3 regions of the Pseudarthrobacter sp. HLT1-3 genome follow, and region 1 is predicted to be linked to each of the others. Evidence: riboswitches for the same ligand, from Rfam matches in the RefSeq annotation. Region 1 holds a riboswitch; each other region holds the start of a gene.
The links. A riboswitch is a leader RNA that binds a small molecule or an ion and turns the genes downstream of it on or off. The one in region 1 is predicted to bind cyclic di-AMP.
Positions count from the first base shown of each region.

Region 1 (7,890 bases):
CGGCAAAGGATGGGTGCACGTGTGGTTTGGACCACATTTGTAGTCAGCCCACGGCCGGGCAGGCATCGGAGGTGCTTTCCCGGGCCGTTGATCCAGTTCCGATCAGGCCGTTGAGGCCCCGCGGCGGCCGCCCCTGCCATCCGGCCATGGTTCCTGCCGGGTCTTGCGCCGCAGGACGTAGCCGGTCAATGCCAGGCCGCCGGCGGCCGCTTCGGCCACTGCTGTGATGGTCTTGGCCGCGTACCAGACCGGTTCATACATCGAAGGCAGCGGCCCAATAGCAGGGACCTGGACGTACCGGTAAAGGATGACCGCGGCCAGGGACGAGAACGCGACCACGGCGGCGGCCGCGAAAGCCGTCCGTGAACCGTTCAGCAGCACAAACACCGCAGCTACGACCGCGGCTCCGGCCTGGATCAGAAACAGGGTGCCTTGCCCGAGCCCGCCAGGGGCCGCCTGCTGGTAGCCCGGGGCGAGCTGGACATGGACCACGGCACTGACCACCAGGCCCGCAGCGGTACAGACACGCAGTACCCAAAGAGACCGTGCCTGCGGTTTTAGTTCCTGGTGGGTCATTTCACGACCAGCGTCCCCGTCATCTGCGGATGAAAGCTGCAGATAATCCCGTACTCACCGGCGACGTCCGGAGCCTTAAAGCTCACCGTTGCACCGCCCGGGACCTCAACGTCGAAACCGCCCTTGTCCTTGGCGGTCAGGGTATGCGGGGCGCTGTCCGCGTTCGTCACCGTCACCATCGCCCCCGGCTTCACCGACGCCGGAACCTCATACGCGAAGCCCCTGATCGTGATGACAGCCTCGCCGGCCGAGGCCGATCCATCAGCTGACGGGACAGCGGAACTGGCGGCGGGCGGCGGGGCGGAGGGCGCTCCCTCCTGGGCGGCGCACCCGGTAAGGGCCGCCAACGACACGGCGACAGCTACGGTCAAGATGCGATTGATCGTTCTCATGACAATCCCTTTCCCAGGGATGTGTCCTCCGCGCGCCGGAATGGCGCACCTATCAGGAAACTACCCACACCCTATTCGTCACCACTGCCCTTACGGACTGCCGACGAGGACTGGCGGAATGACCGGCCCGAACGGGATCCATGCTGTCCGGTGGAAGGTTTTCTGAGGGAAAGACATCATGCTTCCGGTCTGCGTAGGCTGGCCCCATCCGGCACGGTACGAGCATCGAAGAGTGAGTCATGACTGAAATCACTGCACATGTCGAAGTCCTCTGCCGGCCCTGCGGCAAGTCGATGTCGGTCGTCTCTCCAGCATCTCAAATACGATCGTATTTTGAGGTGCCCGGGAGGCGGCCGTCAACGTAGGGCTGGTTTCCAGCGCGAGGCATTTCGTCATGTTGGGGCCGGGCGATTCGACGATACTTCGGGGTCGTCACGAGTCGTGGTTTCCGGATGTGGAACCGCATGGATTGCACCTACCAGGTCTCTTTGCGTGATCTTGGTTAGAAGTCTTTGTCGGTTGTGCCGGTTCCGGCCGGTGCCGTCTGGATCCGCACATTGCTTATGCCCGCCGTCGAGTTCGCGGCAGCGGTGAGGGTGGCGTTACCGGTCAGGTAGGCGCCCGGATCCTCGACCGACCCCGAGGTGTTCTCGTTCCAGGCGTTCACGAACGATTGACGGAAATCCCACACCGACATCGGAAAGAACATCGAGGGACGGCCCGCCGGGTTTTTCTGCCCCGTCACGGTTTGACCCGGACCGGGGGACCGGTTCCTAAATGCCGAATCGCCCCTCGGAGGGAGGGGAGCGCAGGAGCCGGTCCGGTGGGTGCAGGTCGATGATTGGCAGGTGCCCGTCAGTGCGGATGGCGTCACCACCGCCGTTTCGGTGGTGGTAGCCGCTGGAGTAGTGCAGGATTACATGAACCGACTCTACGGCGTTCGCCGCACGCAAGGTTTCGATGATGAAGTCGCGCTCCTCATCCGTGCGGTCTGCAATTTTGTGGTGCCGCTGATCGTATCTTCGTAGATTTTGTCGCATCCGGCCTTCTTCAGGGCGTCGATCTGCAAGCGCAGGTTCTGGTCCCGGGTGGAGACTCGGGCGTAGCCGATTCGGTGCGCGGTCATGGGGTGTTCTCTTCTCAAAACTCAGTCCGGTGCGTTGCTTCGACTGTACCTTTTTGAGAACTATTTGTGAGAACGACCGGCCTTGAGCTCGGTTTTTCGTCCCAACGGCGGTTTTCAGCAGAAAGATGCCCGTTTGCAACAGCTCGCTGCGAACACCGCGATTCTCAAATCAACTTATTCTTGAAATCCTTCGTTTCCGAGATTGGCTGTATCGCAGCAGGGAACCGGCCGGTGCTGCGGCCAAAATGCCTCCACTGGTGGAGCCCGGAGGCAACGTCAAACCGGCCGCTTGCCCTCCACGGGGCCAGGCCAGCGCCGGGTGCCGCGGCCAGTCTTGTCCCGCTGCCAGGTAGGCGGTCAGGGCCGCCATGCGGGCATGCCATCTGGCCTCGTCGGCCCTCGCTCGGCGCTACTTGCCCATAGCCGCGGGCCCCAACACCGGGACCCAAGGTGCTGCATATAACGAATTTGTAACTTATGCGAACCGTTCGCTAGGGTTGGAGAAGAACATACCCCTAACGGGTATGGTTGCGACCGCTTCGCCAAACCCCGCCGGCGGTCAATGAAGCTATCTTTCTCAAGGCGGGGGCGGAGGACCCATCTACGGTGCGCCATGGTGCACCTTGGGGTGAAGTCGATCCTGTGACTGCGTGTCTGAACGTATCCGCAGGACGGCCGGACAGTCCACTCGTCCGAATCCGACAGCTAACTTCGCCGGCGCCGAGAGGACCACGATTTTGTCTGCCCACCCAGAACACGGCCGCCGCCGTGCCCTTCCGTCCCCTTCCTCAGCGTCCAATCGGGCTGCAATCCATGTACCATCGAGGCCGTCCCGGGGCCAGCAGTTTGGCGTTGCGGCAGCAGTTACGGCAATGATTGCCCTCACCGCGCTGTCTACAGCCCACGCGGATTCCGGTGCGCACTCTGCAGGCAAGGACCAGCCGGTCGCTGCAGCCCCGGCCGCCCAAGTGGCCGTTACGGCGGACGCCGGTGCCGGTCTGACCTTTGACCGTCCGGCTGTGACCTCACAGCCGGCACCCGCTCCGCCGGCTCCTACACCTGCACCGGCTCCGCTGGTGCAGGCCGCGGCAGTGCCCGCGGCACCTGAAGCTGCCCCCGCACCGGTGTCGAAGGGGCTGCGGGCTCCGCTCGCGTCGATGAACGTCAGTTCCGCTTTCGGCTTCCGGGTCAGCCCCATCACCGGAGCTGCAGGTGAGTTGCACACCGGCGTTGACCTGACGGGAGCGTGCTCGACAGCGGTATTCGCGGCCGGTGCTGGGACCGTCACCGAGGCCGGCTGGAGCCCGTACGGCGGCGGCAACCGGATCGTGGTGGATCATAGCAACGGCTTGAAAACCACCTACAACCATCTGGCCAGCATTGGTGTCTCGACCGGGCAGTCCGTAGCGCAGGGCCAGCAAATCGCAGGCGTTGGTACGACCGGAGCATCCACTGGCTGCCACCTCCACTTTGAGGTCCTGGCCAACGGCAAAACCGTCAACCCCTCAGCCTTTATCTGATCGCCCGGGCCATGGCAGTAGGCGAAGGCCGGCAGCGCCCCGCGGCCGGCGCTGCCGGTCGTGACGCTCAAGGACAGGACAGCGCCCAGCGTCGGACCCACGCAGGGGGTCCAGTCGAGCCCCAAGACGACGCCCAGCAGCGGGGCGCCGGCCAGGCCTGTACGGCGGCCGAGGGTGATCTTTCGGGTCTGCTGCAGCCATGGCACCATTCCAAGCAGGGCTGCCCCCATCAGGATCACCACCACGCCCAGGCCGCGCATCAGAATGTCCTGCCAGCGCAGCAGCCAGGACCCGATAGCCCCGTAAAGGGTGAATACGGCCGCGAAACCCAGCACGAACAGTCCTCCCGGTCAGGACGCGGCGGCGGTTGTGCGACTGGGTCGGGTCTGTCAGTCCGGAGACGTATCCCAAATAGCCCGGTATCAGGGGCAAGATGCAGGGCGAGAGGAAGACACCAGGTCGGCGGTCATGGCCAGGGGAATGGCAATCAGGGGAGCGCCGGAGGTCACCATTGAGGCGAAGAATTCTCCGATGTCTATGGGTCAGGAGGCACCGGAGGCCGGAATGTGGTGCCGCCGTCGGTGGAGACGATGATCCCCTCGGCGGTGGCGGCCCAGATCCACGGGTTTCCGTCGGTGCCCTTCACGGCGGCTATCGCGTGGACTTCGCCGTCGATCCGGCCCTTCCGGGTCCAGGTCGCGCCGGCGTCGGCGGAGTAGTGGACCGTTCCGTCGGGTTCGACCCCTGCGGCCTCTGCGGGGTGGGCGAAGGTGGCCAACTGAATGACCGGGCCGGAGGTCACCAGCTCCCAGGTGTTGCCGCGGTTGGTGGAGCGCCGGATCCCTTCGGGGGTGGTGGCCAGAACGGTGTCACTGTCGGGGTGCCCGGCCAGGGCCGCGGGGGCGAAGGCGGCGGCCACGGTTTTCCAGGTCTTGCCGTCCAGTGTGGTGCGCAGTTCCCAGTCGGGCGACGATGCCGGATTTGGTGGTGGTGAGGGCGTGGAAGTCTGATTCGCCTTGCCTGGAGAGCTGTTCCCAGGTTTTGCCGCCGTCGACGGTCTGATCAGGCCGAGCGGGTTAGGCAGGTCGGAGCCGGCTCCGGAGTGGCCGGAGGCGTAGAAGACGCCCTGGTCTTTAGCTCCGGTGAAGCCCCGCTGTCTTGACTTCACCCGGGATCTTTTCGATCCGCAGGCGGAAGCTCCTGCTGCCACCGTGCCGGGTAGGCACTCTGATTGTTCCTCCGCTTCGGAGCTCTCCCGAAACGGCTGTAAGGCCGGAGTCCCTGATGGCGAAGCCTCGGCATTGATCAGGTTCTAGGCCTGCGCACCGTTGGGGCCGTCCTGGGGGATTCCATTCAAGTTGACACCATCGCTCTTCCTCTTAAACGGCTGAGAGGCTATCTTCGTAGCGTGGAGGTCGCTAATACGCTGCAGAGGCGCGGAATGACTGTGGGGGCGGCAATTTTGGTTGCGATCAGCCTCGTATGACGGGATGCACGGCTTCGCGGCTGGAACCCGTGCGTGGTGTGGACGCACGCACCGTCCTTGAGGCCTTCGAGGCCCGGGGCATGCTTGACCACGTCGAGGCACTGCACCGCATCGCGGAGGATAATGGCGGCAATCGCGCGTCCGGCACCTCCGGCTACGAGGAATCGGCCCGCTACATCGAGGAGCAGCTGCGCGCAGCTGGGTACTCGCCGACCCGGCAAACCTTCACCTTCCGGTCCGACGGCAAGGGCAAGAAGCAGGTGGAGTCGTATAACATCCTCACGGAGACCGGGGGCAGTGCCGAGAACACCGTGGTGGTGGGTGGCCATCTGGATTCCGTGCGCGAGGGTCCGGGAATCAACGACAATGCCAGGGGAGTGGCGGCCGTCCTGGAGACCGCCCTATGGATGAAGGAGACCGGGTTCAAACCGATCAATAGAATCGTGTTTGCGTTCTGGGGCGCCGAAGAAGACGGCCTCTACGGGTCCCAGCACTACGTCGACGAGCTGAGCAAGACCGAGAAAGACCAGACTGCGGCGAATCTGAATGTGGATGCATTGGCCTCGCTCAACGGCGTGCGGTCCATTCACGACGGGGACGGGTCTGATTTCGGTGACGGCGGCCCGTCCGGTTCGAGGGAGATTGAGGAGCTTTTCTTCCGGTACTTCGAGGAGAACTCGCTACGCGCCGAAACCACGCCCTTTGACGGTGGCTCCGATTACAGCCGCAGCAACATCGCGTTCACCGATGTGGCGGGCACGGGTTACCCGGGCGGCACCGGCACCGCCAAGCAGATCGCCGAGGCCGTCCGCGATGGTGAGGGCGTCCTGGTCATTCACGGACTGGATTATGACGACAACGGCACGTACAACTTCAGCAGCCCGGAAGGTGCCAGCGAGCTGAACCCGGACCTCCCGGCAGAGGCCACCGACCCGGCAGTCTGCGGGGTCCTCGAACGCCACTAACACGGCCCCGCGGGGCCCTAATCTGGCACAGTAGCCTGGCACAGGGTTGTGCAGCGGGTCCGTTCAAAGCGGACTCCGGTGGCCCGCCCTACTTGCGGGGGCGGGCCACCGGCATGTCCGGGCGCGGCAGCCGCGGCGACGGAAAAGGTATTCAGCGAGGCGCGTCGCAGTTAGGCAATCCGCAACTGGGCCAAATCAGAACGGCGGGCGCAAGCTGTTCCGGCCCTCGGGCCCGGCTGCGATAAACGGCAGGACGCAGTGGCTCATTTAGAGATGGCAACACTCGCCGTCGGCACAGGCCCTCCCGGTCGGCATCCTCAGCTTCGTCCCTGGCCTCACCAGCCAATACGACCAGCTTGAGTTCGCGGGGCACCAGTCGGGGGCAATGCTGCTCGGATTTTTCCAAGTGTCGGTATCGCACAACATCGTCCACCTCTGACCCACCGGATTTCGACGTCGAAGTCCAGGAACAGCACGAACTCCTTCCACGCATTCTCTTACCGCCGCGTGGTGGCCGGGTATGGCGGGGGCCGCAGGGTGGGGCCCCGCCGAGTTGCCGAGCAAGTTCGTTAAAGAAGCGGCTTTCAGTCCTCAGGGGTCCGAGCGGGTCGCCTGGCGTCGCGACGGGACGGCAGGGCCCTATGGCTCCCCGAGATGGCGCTTGATGTCCGCGCGTCTCTCGCTTCGGGTGGGGACTTGGCGGCATGTATAGACCAGACATGGTTCGGTCCAGCGGAAGTGGCATGCTGGCCGGAAGCCTGTGTGCTGGTTGCTTTGACTACTAGCACGGCGATGAGGGTGGTCACGGGGATGGCAAGTACCAGCCCGACGGAGCCGACTAGAGTCCGAACTACCTCCTCCGACATTTCGTTGCTGGTCAGTGCGTCCCCGAGGGGCCGTTCGTAGAGCATCACGAGGATCATGATGGGTAAGGCGGCCCCCGCGTAGGCGAACGCGATTGTATAGACGGTGGAGGCGATGTGATCGCGGCCGATCCGCATGGCAGAGGCGAAGAGCGTGCGTGGGGAGGTTTCCGGAGCGAGTTCGTGGAGCTCCCAGACGGCAGATGATTGCGCGATGGTGACATCGTTCAGCACGCCGAGTCCGGAAACGATGAGGCCGCATAGGATGATGCCTGAGATTGAGATGTTGCCGGAAATGTTGGACATGGTGGTTGCTTCGGAGCTCCCCGACCCCCAAAGGTTCGCGGCATCCGTGGTCCAGGCGGCCAGCAGTGCGGTGATGCCCAGCCCAAACATGGTGCCGAGCAGGGCCGTGGATGTGCGGGCGGAGAGCCCATGCGCGAAGTACAGCATGCCGATCATGATTACGGTGGATCCCACGAGTGCCAGCAGCAGCGGGGGTTTGCCTTCGACGAGACCAGGAAGCATGAATCCCGCCAGCACGGCAAATGCGGCCACCAGCCCGATGAGTGCCCGGAGCCCGCGCCAGCGGGCCACTGTGATCACCACGACGGAATACAGGACAGCCAGCAGAACGATCGGCACGGTCCGGACGAAGTCCACAAAGATGTATAGCGGCATGGCTTGACTGGCTGCCCCCGGGGTTGCGGTCAAATCCAGATAACTGATGTTGTCTCCGGCTTTTACCCCATGGGACTTCGCGACGTCCGGGTTCATGATGACCTTGACCGGGTTTCCGCCCTTGTCCGGCTCGGTGAACGCAAAGACGCATTCGGACTCTGTCTGCGTCTGGGTAACCTGGCTCGTTCCCGGCGTACAGCTGTCCTCAACTACACGCTGGACCTTGCCGCTCTCGAAGGTCGCCCCTGGTGCGCCGGCGTACGGGTTGGCCAGGGTGATAC
Region 1 is NZ_JBWZCJ010000041.1:4,415-12,304, reverse strand. It holds gene AC50X9_RS20460 (hypothetical protein) at 103-576, opposite strand; gene AC50X9_RS20455 (cupredoxin domain-containing protein) at 573-968, opposite strand; gene AC50X9_RS20450 (hypothetical protein) at 1,471-1,713, opposite strand; gene AC50X9_RS20445 (hypothetical protein) at 1,742-1,921, opposite strand; gene AC50X9_RS20440 (recombinase family protein) at 1,900-2,094, opposite strand; cyclic di-AMP (ydaO/yuaA leader) riboswitch at 2,651-2,826, shown strand; gene AC50X9_RS20435 (M23 family metallopeptidase) at 2,967-3,614, shown strand; partial or broken gene AC50X9_RS20430 (cytochrome c biogenesis CcdA family protein) at 3,617-4,153, opposite strand; gene AC50X9_RS20425 (WD40/YVTN/BNR-like repeat-containing protein) at 4,150-4,782, opposite strand; gene AC50X9_RS20420 (M20/M25/M40 family metallo-hydrolase) at 5,139-6,065, shown strand; gene AC50X9_RS20415 (DUF4383 domain-containing protein) at 6,379-6,504, shown strand; gene AC50X9_RS20410 (YibE/F family protein) at 6,650-7,890, opposite strand, start outside.

Region 2 (7,890 bases), on a different contig from region 1:
ACGTCGATGGTGCGCTCGTTGGGCACCTCTTCGGCATTCCGCCACAGGCCCTCGAGCAGCTCGTCGCGGCCCACGGTGCGGGTGCCGTTTTCCACGAGGTAGTTGAGGAGTTCGAACTCCTTGAACGTGAGGTTCAGGGATTCACCGTCGAGCGCCACTTCGCGGCGGGCAAGGTCAATCAAAACGCCGGACGGACGCGAGTCCTGCGGCTGCTGCTGGCGGGACGTCTCGGCGCGCTGGCGGGCGCCCACCGTGGGGTCACCGAACGTGGACCGGACGACGTCGAGTGCGGAGCCGGGGGCGCTGGCCGGGGCAACAGCGACGGCCGCGTAGCTTTCGGCGCCGGAGACCAGGGACTGTGCGTAGGCCCGGATCTCCTGGGCCAGCTTGGCAATGGAGGTCCCGGCGGCCGCCGCGGTTTCCTCGTCGATACCCATGTAGAGCACGAAACCGCGGGCCACATTGTCGGCCGGGACGGGACGCACAGGGGCGGCGGCGCTGCCCGGCGCAATCACGGGAGTTGGGGCCGTGGCCGGGGCCGCCGGAACGGCCCGGAGCTGTCCGTAGGAGTTGGGGTTGTAGCCCTGCGGGGCATAGCCCGGGGCGGGGAAGGTGTTGCCGGAGCCGGAAGGGGCGAAGGACGCGCGGCCGCCGAAGCCCTGGCGGATACCGGAGGCCTGGCCGGCCTTGCTGGCGTTACGGACGGAGATGTGGACGTATCCGGATGCAACTGACATGGAATGCTTACCTCAATGTGAATGGCCGTCATCGCGGCTCGAATGCTACTTTTCCCCGCAATGAAAACTGGGGAGGGCGCCCGACGCTGGGCTGGGGGCGAATGCCTAGAAACCTTTGGAGTGTAAAAGTTAGGCGTGCATTCGACAACAGCGATTCTCGGTATCAGCGGGTGCGCTGATCCAAAAAACTGCGGCTGCAGGAGCTGTTATGTTCTTGTTCACAATTGAAGTGTGCAACGTAACAATGAAAACTTGCAAGTAACAAAGCATCCACAAGTCCACGATGTGAGATGAAACGGGGAATTGTAGCGTAGATCACAATTCTGGCCAGATGCGGGAAGAACGTTCGTTTCGAACAAAAGTGGTCGGAAGTGATATCTGGCCGAAGATGCTTCGTAAGGGATCGCCATAAAGCTGGGATCATTCACTGTATCCGGAAACCGTAAAACCGTTCGCCTACTTAGCAACGGATGTCCACCGTCCCACAGAGTGGTCACTCCGCAGCCTCGGAAAATTCCCCTGCAGAGCGGCTCCGGACGTGTCCAGCTCGCTAGGCTGGGATTCACAGGTGCCGCACAGGATCCCCAAAGCCGCGCCTAACCGGCAGATCGGAGAGTTGTCCCATGGCCACTTCGCACTCCATGACGAACAATCTTCCCCAGCTCACCCATCCGGACGGGTCCCCCATCCGCGCCCTGGTCGTGGACGATGAACCGAGTCTTTCCGAGCTGATGAGCATGGGCCTGCGAATGGCGGGCTGGTCGGTTGCCGTCGCCGCCGACGGCCCCGAAGCAGTGAAGCTGGCCAAGGATTTTCGTCCCGATGTGTTAGTGCTCGATGTGATGCTTCCGGGGTTCGACGGCGTGGAGCTGCTCGGCAGGATCCGCGCCTTCGCGCCGGAGGTCCCGGCGTTGTTTCTGACAGCCAAAGACGCCGTCCAGGACCGGATCACGGGACTGGCAGCCGGCGGGGACGACTACGTGACCAAGCCGTTCAGCATGGAGGAAGTGCTGCTGCGGCTGCACCGGCTCGTCCAGCGCTCCGGGGTGGCCGCGATGGATACCGCCGAACTCGTCGTCGGGGATCTCATCCTGAACATCGACACCAGGGAAGTCCGGCGCGCCGGTGAAGAACTCCATCTCACGGCCACCCAGTTCGAGCTGCTGCGCTACCTGATGGAGAACCCGAAACGCGTTGTCAGCAAGGCCCAAATCCTGGACCGGGTCTGGGACTACGACTTTGGCGGGCAGGCAAACATCGTGGAGCTCTACATCTCCTACCTCCGCAAGAAGGTCGATGCCAACCACCCGCCCATGATCCACACCGTGCGCGGCGCGGGCTATGTCCTGAAGCCGGCGGACTGATCCGTGCCCGAACGCTTCGGCCAGATTCGCCCCTCCGGGTTCATCTGGCGCAACCCCTCCACCTGGCACCTGCGCACCCGGCTGGTCCTGGTCGCCATGGCCCTGCTCGTGGCGATCTGCGGTGCCGTCGGCGTCGTCAGTTATGCCTCGATGGACCTCTTCCTGACCAGGCAGCTCGACAAGCAGTTGCAGCAGGCAGAGGACCGTGCCCGCGATTTTGGCCGCGCCGGCGGCCGCACAGATCCTCTTGAAGCGCGGGGCCAGGGAATCGGCACCCTGAATGCCCGGATCGATGAAGATTCAGTCCGCAGCGCGGGTTTCCTGGGCGAGGACGCCACCCGGAAGTCCCTTACCGAGGAAGACGACGAGGTTCTCCTTGGACTCAGCCCCCGCAGCGATCCGGTGGACCGGACCCTTTCCGCCGGAGCCTACCGGCTGGTTGCAGCCGAGTCACCAAACGGCGACGTAATTGTCACCGGGCTGCCGCTCGCAGAAAAACAAAACACGCTGGCCTCCCTGGTCTGGACCATGGTGCTTGTTTCTGCAGGCGGCCTCGTCGTGATCGGTCTGGCCGGCACTGCGCTGATCCGCCGGACCATGAAGCCGCTGGACCAGCTGTCCGAGGTTGCGACCCAGGTGTCCCGGCTGCCGCTTGATGCCGGCGAGGTGGGACTGGCCATGCGGGTTCCGGCGTCCGCGGCGCATCCCGGAACCGAGGTGGGCAGCGTCGGCCATGCCTTGAACCTGATGCTGGACAACGTCTCCAACGCGCTGGAGGCCCGGCAGAACAGCGAGATGAAAGTCCGCCAGTTCGTGGCGGACGCCTCGCATGAGCTGCGCACGCCCTTGACCGCCATCCGCGGCTACACCGAGCTGATGCGGATGACCGAACACTTCACGCCCGACGGCGAGAAGTCCCTCGCCCGGGTGCAAAGCCAGTCCGAACGGATGACCACCCTGGTGGAGGACCTGCTCCTGCTCGCGCGGCTGGATGAGGGCCAGCCGCTCAAGCTCAGCGAGGTGGACCTGACCCAGCTGGCCATCGAAACAGTGAGTGATGAGAAGGTCATGGCCCCTGACCGGGTCTGGCAGCTGGAGCTCCCGGAGGAGCCGGTGGTGGTCCGGGGCGACGCGACCCAGCTGCACCAGGTGTTGGCCAACCTGCTCTCCAACGCGCGGAAGCACACCGGTCCCGGCACAACGGTCGTGACCGGCGTGAAGCTCACCCCGGACGGTAGTGCCGTGGTGACAGTGACGGACAACGGGCCCGGAATCGCCCCGGAATTTGTGGACCGGGTCTTTGCGCGTTTTACGCGCGCTGACGCTTCCCGGAAGAATCCGGTGCCCGTTGCGGCGGCGGCACACGGGCGGCGGCCCTTTCCGCACCCTCCGCTTCACCCCCCGCGTCTGCCTTCTGCTTCCGGGGCCGCCGCCGCTCTCACCAGCGCGGCCGCCGAGGGAACCAGCGGGCTGGGCCTGTCCATCGTGCAGTCAATCATTGCGGCCCATGGCGGAACTGTCAGCGTCGCGTCGCGGCCCGGACGGACGGAATTCACTGTGCGGCTGCCGGCAACTCCCCCGACGCCTGCGGCTAGCCGGACAGCGGCAGGGGCGCAAGACGCCACGCCGCCGTCGTGATCTCCGTTATTGAAATGTGACTTAGCCGCCCAGGTCCTGTACGGTTTTTAGGGTGCGGCCATCACTAGGGCCGCATATCCGGGCGCACGCCAAGCTCTGCCGCCTACCGGATTCCGCTGGACCAGGCAGAGGCGGGGGACCCAGAGTTCCCGGGCATTTGCATCTTCCGCCCTTGGGGTGAAGCCGACACGTGAAATTCCGTGCGGCCGGGTGACCTCACCCGAACCCGACAGCTAACTCCGCAGGCGTTGAGAGGCGATTATGACCGACTTCAACGCACAACCGCGCCCTGACGGCGCCGAGAACACCACCCGCTCCAAACCGGCGAGCCACCGCGCGGAACCAGCCAAGCCCGCGTCGGCCCTGTCCCGGATTGCCGGCAATGTCGGCTCCACCGGCCGCCGGGCGGCGGTTGTGGTTGCGGCCTGCGCGGTCCTCGTGGGGGCCGGCGCCGCAGGCCAGGCGTCCGAGACCGGCGCCCGCAACACCAGCGCGGGCAGTTCCACGCAACCAGCCACGACGGCGGATCCGTTGACGCACCTCGATTTTGAACGCGTCCGGGTTGCCAACCAGGCCGTAATCCCGACCGGAACCGCCGCCGCCCCGGCAGCGCCGGTTCAGCAAGCTGAAGTACCCGCCCCGGCAGCTGCACCGGCCCCTGCACCGGCTCCGGCCGCCGCTCCGGCTCCGGAGCCCGCACCCGCACCAGCTCCTGCTCCTGTCGCCGTCAATGACCCTGCCGGAGCCCAGGCTTACGCGGCCAGCCAGCTGGGTTCCTACGGCTGGGCCGCCAGCCAGATGCCCTGCCTGATGAAGCTCTGGACCAAGGAGTCGGACTGGGAGACCACTGCCACCAACCCGAGCAGCGGCGCCTACGGCGTGGTCCAGTCCCTGCCCGCCGAGAAGATGGCCAGCGCCGGGGCGGACTACCGGACCAACTACCGCACGCAGATCAACTGGGGCCTGCAGTACGTGCAGGATCGCTACGGCTCCCCATGCGGGGCCCTGAACTTCCACTACGCCAACAACTGGTACTAAGCAGCGCTGCGGATCAGCCGCCCGGGCGGTTGGGGATGTACTGCACTGCCCACTTGTTGCCGTCGGGATCGGCGAAATAAACGAAGTGCCCCCAGTCCTGGACGTCGATGCCGCTGACCTCCACACCGTTGTCCTTGAGCTGTTGGTGGGCTGCCGCGATGTCGCTGACCACCAGCTGCAGGCTGGGGGCGGTGCCCGGCGGCGCATCATTGAGGCCCTCGCCGATGGCGATCGAGCAGGCTGAGCCGGGCGGGGTCAGCTGGACGAAGCGGATGCCGTCCATCGGCCGCTCGTCATAGTCGGCGTTGAAGCCCACCTTGTTGACGTAGAAATCCTTGGCGCGGTCCACATCGGACACCGGGACAAAGACGAGTTCGAGTTTCCAGTCCATGACGCTCAGGCTAGTCCCGCAGGGTCTCGCCGGGAAAGGGAAATCTCAAGCCCGTGGAACCCGCCGCGGGCAGGTTCGCGTCGGGCGGCTGGCTTAGCCGGCCACGCCGTAGAGGCGGTCGCCGGCATCGCCCAGGCCCGGGACGATGTAGGACTTTTCGTTGAGCTTCTCATCGATCGAGGCGAGCACGATCGTCACGTTGGCGTCGGAGAGCTCTTCCTCCAGCTTTGCCAGGCCTTCCGGGGCCGCGAGCAGGCAGATGCAGGTGACGTCGGAGGCGCCGCGCTTGAAGAGGAACTTGATGGCCTCGCGCAGCGTGCCGCCGGTGGCAAGCATGGGGTCCAGGACGAAGATCTGCCGGTCGGTGAGGTCCTCGGGGAGCCGCTCGGCATACGTGATGATATCCAGGGTCTCTTCGTCGCGGGCCATCCCCAGGAAGCCGACCTCGGCCGTGGGGACCAGCTTGGTCATGCCCTCGAGCATGCCGAGCCCGGCGCGCAGGATGGGGACGACCAGCGGCGTGGGCTTGGTGAACGCGGTGCCGATGGTCGTGCTGACCGGGGTCTCGATGGTCACCGGTTCGGTGCGGACTTCGCGGGTTGCCTCATACGCCAGGAGCGTCACAAGTTCCTCGGTGAGCTGGCGGAAAACCGGGGAGGGGGTGTTCTTGTCCCGTAGAACGGTGAGCTTATGGGCGACCAGCGGGTGGTCCACAACGAGAGTGCGCATGGGTCAAAACTATCACCCGGCGGACGGGGGCCCGCCCGTGGGGCCGCGGGCGCCGACGTCGTTCGCTTCCTCTGGAGAACCGCTGCCGGCGGCGCCGTCGCGCAGGTGGACAGAGTTGTCAAAAGTCGGGGCGGGTCCGGCGTCCTCGCGGTGCCGCAGGGCGTGGAAGAACCGGTGGGCCATGATCACGATCCCGACCCAGGCCAGCCCCAGCACCCATCCGATGATCACATCGGTCATCCAGTGGTGGCCCAAATAGACCCTGCTCATGCCCATTGCGAAGATGAAGGCCGCCCCCGCCGCGATCAGGCCGACACGGGCCAGGGTGTGTTCAATCTGCAGACAGGCGAGGTACACCACAAGTCCGATTACCACCGTGGTGTTGAGCGTGTGGCCGCTAGGGAACGACGGCGAACTTTCGTAGGGCGGGACGGCGTCGGCGTGGTCCGGACGGGTCCGGCCGATCAGCGTCTTGCCCACGGACGTCGCGGTCACGGAGACCGCCGCGGCACCGCCGATCAGGATCAGCGGCCGCCAGGTCCGGCTGGTCCAGATCAGCCACGCGGTCAGGAGACTGCCCAGGATGGGCATCCCAATCCCGCCCCCGATGTTGGTGAAACCCGTGACGAACGCGTCCAGGCCGGGGCTGCGGAGCTGTTCCATAAACCCCAGGGTGGGCTTGTCCAGGCTGGCCAGGCCGGCCTCGTCCACGACGTCGTTATAGACCTCGGCACTTACCAGCGCCAGCATCAGCACCACCGCGCCGCCCACGAGCATCGTGGCCCACAGCGCCGCATACGGCACCACCCACTTGCCCCAACGGTGCGTTATCCAGCCCACTGTCCCGTTGTTCACGGTTGCTCCCGAATGTTGGTGCTGGCAGCCGGGCTGCACAGCTTGCTTAGCATCGAAACTATCATTGAGCCATGACTTGCCCCGAGCCCCGCCATGCCGAATGGATGGGCCTTGCCCTCACCGAGGCGCGTGCCGCGCTGGCCACGGCCGACGTGCCGATCGGCGCCGTCGTCATCGGTCCGGACGGCACCGTGCTCGGCAGCGGACGCAACGAACGCGAGGCGCTCGGGGATCCGACGGCACACGCTGAGATGGTGGCCATCCGCGCGGCGGCCGCCCGGCTGCAGGAACGCAGCGCGCAGGGCGGAATGGCCGGTGCCGGTTGGCGTCTGGAGGACTGCACCCTGGTGGTGACGCTCGAGCCCTGCGCCATGTGCGCCGGGGCCGTGGTGCTGGCCCGGATCCCGCGGGTTGTGTTCGGGGCCTGGGACGAGAAGGCAGGCGCCGCCGGTTCCGTGTTCGACATCCTCCGCGAGCGCCGGCTCAACCACTGGGTGGAAGTGTATGGCGGGATCCGCGAGCACGAGTGTGCGGAGCTGCTTCGGGACTTTTTCGCCGGTCACCGCGGCAACTGAACTCTGAATCCTGGCCGCCATCGCGAGTCCCCGGAGGCTCCGAGCCGTGCTACCGGCCGGCCGCGGAGGCCGCGGCGGAGGCCGCCAGGGCGTCGATCCGCTTTTGCCGGGTGGCCGGTGAGTCGAGGCTGAAGGCGCGGAAGTCTCCCAGGTCCTCGCGGATCCACTCCTCGACTTCGGCGATCCGCCGGGTCACAGCAGGCGTGGGGGCGTGGAACACCCAAGGCACGATCCGTTCCCTGCCGGGATCGTACTGCCACAGCCCGATGATCCGGCCCCGGTCGAAGATGGGATGGTCCGGGAGGTCCGCCTGCAGCGCCAGCGAGCCAATGGCCTTGGTGTGCTGGTCCTCCTCGGCCAGCAGGTCCGCGGCGTTCCGCCGCAGCAGCGCGAGTGAGTCCGTGCCGGCCAGCAGTTGGATCTGTTCGCCGGCCGGTTCCTGGAACGTGGCGAGCTGGTCGACGTCGTCGGGCAGCATCCACAGCATGTCCCCGGCGGCGGTGGCAACCTCCACCGCGCCGGCCGCAGCCAGCGCCGCCTTGCTCTGGACCACGGTGAAGGCC
Region 2 is NZ_JBWZCJ010000012.1:77,631-85,520, forward strand. It holds gene AC50X9_RS12080 (winged helix-turn-helix domain-containing protein) at 1-737, opposite strand, end outside; gene AC50X9_RS12085 (response regulator transcription factor) at 1,361-2,101, shown strand; gene AC50X9_RS12090 (sensor histidine kinase) at 2,105-3,739, shown strand; cyclic di-AMP (ydaO/yuaA leader) riboswitch at 3,844-4,002, shown strand; gene AC50X9_RS12095 (aggregation-promoting factor C-terminal-like domain-containing protein) at 4,001-4,777, shown strand; gene AC50X9_RS12100 (glyoxalase superfamily protein) at 4,791-5,168, opposite strand; gene upp (uracil phosphoribosyltransferase) at 5,262-5,897, opposite strand; gene AC50X9_RS12110 (phosphatase PAP2 family protein) at 5,910-6,752, opposite strand; gene AC50X9_RS12115 (nucleoside deaminase) at 6,824-7,327, shown strand; gene AC50X9_RS12120 (DNA glycosylase AlkZ-like family protein) at 7,377-7,890, opposite strand, start outside.
Region 2: it holds a riboswitch for cyclic di-AMP, as region 1 does, so the genes downstream of both, AC50X9_RS12095 (aggregation-promoting factor C-terminal-like domain-containing protein) here and AC50X9_RS20435 (M23 family metallopeptidase) in region 1, are expected to answer to the same signal.

Region 3 (7,890 bases), on a different contig from region 1:
TCCGTCCCGGCGAAGCACGCCGCGGCGACTGACAGCCGTTATGTTGTTGTACCGGGGCCTGATGTAGCGATTCAGCAGAATCACCGAGGGCCGGCCAAGGACGTCCTGGGGCCCGACGACAGGATTGTCGCCTTCCGCCACGACGCTGGCCTTTCCGGTCAGCACCAGCACGAGTGCCCGGCGGAAAGTGACAACCGCCAGCGGTTCATATCCAGCATTTAGAACGAGAGTGCGCATCCGCATACCTCTTCACGGCCGCACCCGCCAGGGGCACGAGGGCCGGCTGCCCTCTGCTTGGTCGGGCTATGGACAAAACAAGAGTAAACACGGAGGTGCCGATTTACCGAATATTTTTATCGCGCCACGACCGCAGCCCTCGAAAGTTCACCCGGCGGCAATGCAAAGGGACCCCCGCCAAACGGCGGGGGTCCCTTCGGTTTTCGTTGCTGTGGTCTTAGCCGCCGATGCGGATGAAGACCGGGCCGGAGCCGACGTTGACGCTCTGCAGGGACGTGGTCCCGCCGTTCCAGCCGCCGTGGACGGCCATGCCGTTGCCGACGTAGACGGCGATGTGGGCCATGCCCGAGCCGCCGTTCTGGTAGTACGCGAGGTCGCCGGAGCGTGCCTCGGCGGCGCTCACGGTGCGGCCGAGGGACAGGTAACCTGCCGGCCAGCCGTGGTAGTTGATGCCGGCAGCAGCCAGCGCGTTCGTGGCGAGGGCGGTGCAGTCCTGGCCGATACCGAGCTGGGCGTAGGCAGCCGCGGCGATGGTCGCGCCCATGCCACTGGAAACGGCAGGTGCCTTGGTGGCAGTCGAGGCGGCAGTCAGGGTGGCGCCTCCGACCTGGGTGCCGGCGGTCTTGGCGGCGGGAGCTTCCTCGACCTTGACGACAGGCTTGGGGGCCTCGACGACGGGGGCCGGGGAAGTGGTGACGGCCGGCTTCTCGTAGGAGATGGCGATCGTGGAGGCGGCCGAGATGGTCGCCGGGGAAGCAGCCTGAACCTCGAGGGTGGAAGCGGAGGTGGCTTCGCGCTGGACGTTGGTCTCAGCAGCGTTGGCTGCGATACCGCTGGTCAGGACGAGGCCGGAAGCAGCAGCGATAACGGCTGCCTGGCGACCCATGCCGCCGGCGTTGTCGCCGACAGCCTTGGCAATGACGGCCAGCGAGTTGGTCTTGGTGACCTCGGCGCGGTGCCGTGCGTTTGCACGAGTAGTCATTCAGTTCTCTCTTTCGTGATCCTGGGTCCGCGCTTTTCAGGCGCGGTCTGAGGACGCTCCGGCATCTTGGGGGTACGCCGGATCGCCCCGAAATGGGTTACTTAGCGAAGGGTGTACTGCGAAGACGCGCCAAAAGCGGGAACTGCTTGCAGGTGCATGGCCTGCGGGCCGGACTCAGCAGAGATTGAGTCGGCGGAGTGGAATCCGTTCCGGGCGCCGGCAAGGACGACACGGAGGTTGGATTTCAGCGGGCTCGTAAGAGCCGCGCCAGCGCGGTGAAGCGCAGCATTGTGGCGTGAAGACACGAAAGTAGCCTCTCCCAATGCCTGCGAGGTGAGCTGTCGGATTCGGATGGGAGTCACCCGGCCGCGCTGCTTCCTGGGAAGCTTTGCGACTTAACCCCAAGGTCTTCTTGCGAAGACCAAAATTGGTTCCCCCGCCCCTGCCAGACGATGTCATGCGAACGGACCTTGAGCGGTGGCAGAGCTAGGCAATCCACTCAAGAGCGCCAACTTCGGAAAAGTTGGCGTAGGTCAAACGGTACAGCAGTTGGGAGGCAATGTCACATTCAGATCACGGCGTGTCACAAGAATGCGAGAGCGCCCCATCAGCTTTTAGAGCCAGCCGGTCGGGTCGACGACTTCGCCGTTGACCATGACTTCAAAGTGGAGGTGGCAGCCGGTGGAGGCACCGGTGGTGCCGGACATTGCCACGACATCGCCGCGGGAGACCTGCTGGCCCACCTTGACGGTGGCCGAGGACAGGTGGTTGTAGGTGGTCTCCAGGCCGTTGCCGTGGTCGACCACTACCCGGTTTCCTCCACCGTAGGGATGCCATCCGGTGAACGTCACCGTGCCGCTGGCAGCCGCCAGGACGGCGCTGCCGCACTGGGCGGCATAGTCCTGGCCGCGGTGGAACTCCCCGGAGCCGCCGGTGATGGGGCTGACGCGGTAGCCGAAGGGCGAAGCCGTTTTCAGCTGGGCGAGGGGCGCCCCGAGGCTGCCTGCGGAGGCTGCACGGGTGATCGACCCGGCGGACTGCGCACTCAGCAACTGCTTGAGCTTTCCGTCCGGGTCACCCTGGGTGGTGACGGCGCTACGGCTGAAGTCAATCTTGGCTTCGGCGGCCGTGATGTCGGGCTGGACCGCGGCGGAGATGGAACCGGCGGCGGAGGTGTCCGTGGCCATGACCGGGCCCGTCGCGGGGACGGTGACAGTGAGGACCAGTCCCGTGGCGGCCAGGGCGAGGCCGGCCTTTTGCCCCACGCCACTGGCGGCCGCGAAGTCAGTTACCTGGCGGAACGGACTGCGGCGGTCCCGGCGTGCGTCGCGGTGCGCGTCACGTGGGCGGTCTGCCAGCAAGGCGACGGCCGGACGGGACTCCGGAGCGGGACCGGTCGCACGACGGCGGCCCCTGGCGGTCTGGGTGGTCAAAAGGTTCCTCTCTGGAGAGCCTGCGAAGTTAGCTGTCGGATTCGGGTCAGAGAGATCAAAGACCCGGTCCGCCGTGGCAAGAATCCAGGCACAAAGGGATCCAAAGGGTCCGTTGGTGGAGGGTACTCGCCGCTGACGGACTTCACCCCAAGGCTGTTGAAACAGCCGGAAGTGGTTCCCCCGCCCCTGCCAGAAAGGTGGTTCTGCTACTGATCCGCTGGCAGAGCTCGGCTTCGGATCAGGTAACGCTTTGGTATCGGTACTAGAGACCAACTATAGGCGATTAAGCCATTCAGAGATAAATCCGTTATCGAAGCTGTGCACAACTCATGGGTCGTCGCATCAGCTGTCAGTTAGTGCCGGCTAATCGACGGTAACAAAGACGTGGGCTGCAACCTCGGGTGGCAGCTCCAGGGCGCCTTCGATCTCCGGCACTCGCACCGAGATGTACTCCCCTACCCGCTCCAGCGAAACACTGGCGCCGGGGCGGATGCCTCCCTCGTCCAGTTGGACGAGCAGTTCCGGTTCCACCTGGATGGGCTCGGCGAGGCGGCTCACCCTGATCCGGGAATCCGGCCCGTAGCCGGCCATGGCTTCGAGCAGGTTCACGACGCCCGGTGCGTGGGGCTCGGAAGCCAGTCCGCCCAGTTCCGCGAGGCCGGGAATCGGGTTGCCGTACGGCGAGACCGTGGGGTGGTTTAGCAATTCGAAGATCCGCCGCTCCACCCGTTCGCTCATCACGTGCTCCCAGCGGCAGGCTTCCTCATGGACATACGCCCAGTCGAGGCCGATCACGTCGGCAAGCAGCCGCTCGGCGAGGCGGTGCTTGCGCATCACCCCAATGGCACGTTTCCGGCCGGTTTCGGTCAGTTCAAGGTGCCGGTCGCCGGTAACAACCACCAGGCCATCGCGCTCCATGCGTCCAACGGTCTGGGAAACGGTGGGCCCTGAGTGGCGCAGTCGCTCGGCGATCCGGGCGCGCAGGGCGACAATGTTTTCTTCTTCAAGTTCGAGAATGGTCCGGAGATACATCTCGGTTGTATCGATCAGGTCCGTCATTCAGCTCAGCTCCTCGAGCGCCGTCCTTACGTGATTCCCACGGTACCGCCTGCGGCTGGCGCCCTGGCGGGGTCCGCTACGTTCGCAGGCCAGCTTAGCCTATTTTGAATTACTCCGGATAATCTCAATGACCGGACTGTGACGGTCCCTTTTCCCCGCCCCGCCCGGCAGTCAGGCAGAATGAAACGGTGGCTCCGCCGCAGCCATCCTGCCGGGCCACCCCGAGCCGCACCTCGAACCTGCCGAAAATTGGAGCCACAGTGAGCGACACCAGCATCACGATTCCCGCAAACCTCCTGCCCAAGGACGGCCGGTTCGGCGCCGGACCTTCCAAGGTCCGTCCGGAACAGCTGGCGGCCCTGGCCGCGTCGTCGAAGCTGCTCGGCACCTCCCACCGGCAGGCGCCGGTCAAGAACCTCGTGGGATCGGTCCGGACCGGGCTCAGCGAGTTTTTCCGCGCCCCGGAGGGCTACGAGGTCATCCTGGGCGTCGGCGGGTCCACCGCCTTCTGGGACATCGCGAGCTTCGGCCTGGTCGAAAACAAGGCACAGCACTTGTCCTTCGGCGAGTTTGGCTCAAAATTTGCCGCCGCCACCAACAAGGCACCGTTCCTCGCGGACTCCTCCATCATCAAGTCCGAACCTGGCACACGCCCGGCAGCCCGGGCCGAGGCCGGCGTCGACGTCTACGCCTGGCCCCAGAACGAAACGTCAACGGGTGTCGCTGCTCCGGTCCAGCGTGTAGCCGGTGCCGACGCGGACTCCCTCGTCCTGGTTGACGCCACCTCGGCTGCCGGCGGGCTCGACGTCGACGTCGCCGAGGCGGACGTTTACTACTTCGCCCCGCAGAAGAACTTTGCCTCCGACGGCGGCCTGTGGCTGGGTTTGTTCTCCCCGGCAGCGCTGGAGCGCGCGGCGCGGATCAAGGCCGGCGGACGATGGATCCCGGACTTCCTGGACCTGCAGACGGCGATCGACAACTCGCGGCTGAACCAGACCTACAACACGCCGGCGCTGGCCACGCTCGTCACCCTGGATGCCCAGGTGCAGTGGCTCAACGCCAGCGGAGGGCTGGACTTCGCCTCGTCACGGACCGCGGATTCCGCCGGCCGCATTTACCGCTGGGCCGAGGCATCGGAGTACGCCACCCCGTTTGTCGCGAACGCTGAGGAACGGTCCAACGTCATCGCCACGATCGACTTCGATGACTCCATCGACGCCGCGGCGATCGCCAAGGTGCTTCGCGCCAACGGCATCGTCGACACCGAGCCGTACCGCAAGCTGGGCCGCAACCAGCTCCGCATTGCGACCTTCGTGGCGATCGAGCCCGACGATGTGTCGGCGCTGCTGGAATGCATCGATTTCGTTGTGGGCGAGCTGCAGAAGTAGCTCCGCGCCCATCCCGGCGCTGAAGCGTCAGCGGTCGACGGCGTCGTCGGGTTTTTGTCCCCGGCCGGCGCCGTCCCCGTCGGATGCGTTTTCGTCGGGGCCGGTTCCGCCGCGGGCAGCGGCGGATACCACGCGGAAGTGCCGCAGCCCGCGGGCGCGGCGGTCGAACCGGATCCGCAGCTGCCGGGCCCTGACAATCCACACCAGGCCGATCAGGGCCGCGACCAGGCCGGAGGCCGCCGCGACGCTCAGGGACCAGCGGGGGCCGGCGACGTTGGCGATCCATCCCACGAACGGCGCCCCGATGGGTGTGCCGCCCATAAAGATCGCCATGTACAGCGCCATCACCCGGCCGCGCATCACGGGGTCCGTGGTCGTCTGGACGTAACCGTTGGCGCTGGTCAGCATGGTGATGGCGAACAGCCCCACCGGAACCAGCGCCACACCGAACCAGAAGTAGCTGGGGGCCAGCGCGGCGATGCCCGAGGTCACGCCGAAGGCTCCGGCAGCCCCGAAAATGATCCGCAGCCTGGGCTTTTTTCGCCCGGCGGAGAGCAGGGCCCCGGCGACGGAGCCAATGGCCATGATGGAATTCATCAGACCGAAGGCGCTGGCGTCCAGGCCGAATTCTGTTCCGACCATGGCCGCGATGAAGAGCACGAAATTCAGTCCGAGGGTGCCCACAATAAAAACGGCGACCAGGACCACGACGATGTCCGGGCGGAACCGCACATACCTCAGGCCCTCGCGGATCCGGCCCTTGCCAGCCGCTGCCCGGGGGAGCTGGCGCAGCGACGCCGTCGGAATCCGCCACAGGCTCAGCAGCAGGGCGACGAAGGTCAGGGTGTTGATCAGGAAGACCCAGCCGGGCCCGACGGCGACCGTGAGGATGCCGGCGACTGCGGGCCCGATCATCCTGGCGACATTGAAGGACGCACTGTTGAGGGCCACCGCGTTGGGCAGGTAATCGTCACGGACGAGTTCGGAGACGAAAGTCTGGCGCACGGGGGCATCGAGGGCGGACACAACACCGAGCAGCAGGGCGAAGCCGTAAACATGCCACAGCTGCGCCGCCCCGGAAACCACCAGGATGCCCAGGCCCGCGCTGAGCAGCGCCATCGCAGACTGGGTCAGGACGAGCAGCTGTTTGCGGCTGAAACGGTCGGCCACCAGCCCGGCCACGGGGGCGAGGAAGAGCTGCGGGCCGAGTTGCAGGGCCATGGTGAGGCCCATGGCGCTGGCATCGTGCTCGGTCAGGTGGTCAAAGACCAGCCAGTCCTGGGCAGTGCGCTGCATCCAGGTCCCGATATTGGAAATGACGGCCCCGATGAACCAGATCCGGTAGTTCAGGATATGCAGTGACTTGAAGGTGGACATCATGTCCAGCCCTCACCGTGCAGGCCCCCGGATGGTTCCAACCGCTAGTCAGCCTGCGCTGAGGGCAATTCGTCGCCCGGGGCGGCTGCGGAGTCGTCTTCGGCGTCAGCGTCGTCGTCAGCATCGTCGTCGTCAACATCGTCGGCGTCGTACTCGTCGCCGGCTCCATCGGCGTTTCCATCAGCGTCGTCGGAGTCGTCCTCCGGCGTGTCCGCGGAATCGAGGGCGCTGTCGGAATCGAGGGCGCTGTCGGCGTCGGGTTCGCCGGCGTCGGGTAGGGGTGCAGCGGGTGCGGCGTCCGCGAGTTCATCCTCGCCCTGTTCGTCGCCCGGGCGCACACGCTCGGCCCACGGGATCCAGTCCGGCGCCAAGATCGAGTCTTCGGAGGGCAGCAGGCCCAGCTCGTCGACCGTAACGACCTTGGACCGCGAGTTGCGCGTGAGCACGGCGTACCACTGCCAGCCGCCGTAGCCGGCCAGCCTTGACTCGAAGAGGTGGGTGACCAGGCGGTCGCCTTCGCTCTTGGCTGCGAGGTGCGGGCCGATCTGTTCGGCGGGGGCGATCCCTTCAAGGGCGGCACGGGCAGCGTCGACGGAGGCAGCCAGGAAAGCATCGGGCTTGCCTGTGCGCCAGACGGGAACCCCCGGGCGCGGCTTGGAGCCTTTGGTGCCGGCGTTCGTGTCCCCGGCGGCTTTCGTGTCCCCGGCCCGGGGCGCGTTCTGATCAGATTCCGGAGTCATCGCGAGACCTACGCGTCCAGCTCGTCGGCAACCTTACGCAGGGCGACGGCGATCGCCTTGCCCTTGTTGCCTTCCGGGTATTTGCCGGCGGACAGCGTTCCGGACAGGTTGTCCAGCACGGAGACGAGGTCCTGCACCAGCGGCGCAAGGTCTTTCGGGCTGGGCCGCTTGGCCTTGGCGATGGACGGTGTCTTGTCCAGCACACGCAGGCCCAGGGCCTGGGCGCCCTTGCGCCCGTCGGCCACGCCGAATTCGACCCGGGTGCCGGCTTTGAGTTCGGTTACGCCCACGGGCAGCGCGGATTTGGGCAGGAAGACCTCCTGGCCGTCCTCGCCCGCGAGGAATCCGAAGCCCTTTTCCTTGTCATACCACTTGACCTTGCCGGTAGGCACGTAATCAACCTTCTTCGTTCTGCTGGTGACACGGCCGACCGCCACCGCATCCGCATGGATATACGGGTTCAGGGTATGACTGTCCGGACCGTGTTGGTCTGTTCCTTCAAGGTTATCCTGCCAATCCCACTTTGGCCGTTTGGGGCGCGGAGCAGGCCGGACTGTTAGCGTTAGCACCATGACACCATTGCGTTTCCGGCAGCCACTATTGATCGCTGCGGCCGTCTGTGCCGTCCTGTCGCTCGCGGCAGTCGGCGTCGTGATGGCGATGGCGTTCAACAA
Region 3 is NZ_JBWZCJ010000002.1:197,283-205,172, forward strand. It holds gene AC50X9_RS02625 (HNH endonuclease) at 1-237, opposite strand, end outside; gene AC50X9_RS02630 (NlpC/P60 family protein) at 455-1,219, opposite strand; cyclic di-AMP (ydaO/yuaA leader) riboswitch at 1,529-1,687, opposite strand; gene AC50X9_RS02635 (M23 family metallopeptidase) at 1,834-2,652, opposite strand; cyclic di-AMP (ydaO/yuaA leader) riboswitch at 2,655-2,870, opposite strand; gene AC50X9_RS02640 (iron-dependent transcriptional repressor DtxR) at 3,016-3,711, opposite strand; gene serC (phosphoserine transaminase) at 3,972-5,099, shown strand; gene AC50X9_RS02650 (MFS transporter) at 5,127-6,476, opposite strand; gene AC50X9_RS02655 (DUF3027 domain-containing protein) at 6,521-7,216, opposite strand; gene AC50X9_RS02660 (cold-shock protein) at 7,225-7,608, opposite strand; gene AC50X9_RS02665 (hypothetical protein) at 7,787-7,890, shown strand, end outside.
Region 3: it holds a riboswitch for cyclic di-AMP, as region 1 does, so the genes downstream of both, AC50X9_RS02635 (M23 family metallopeptidase) here and AC50X9_RS20435 (M23 family metallopeptidase) in region 1, are expected to answer to the same signal.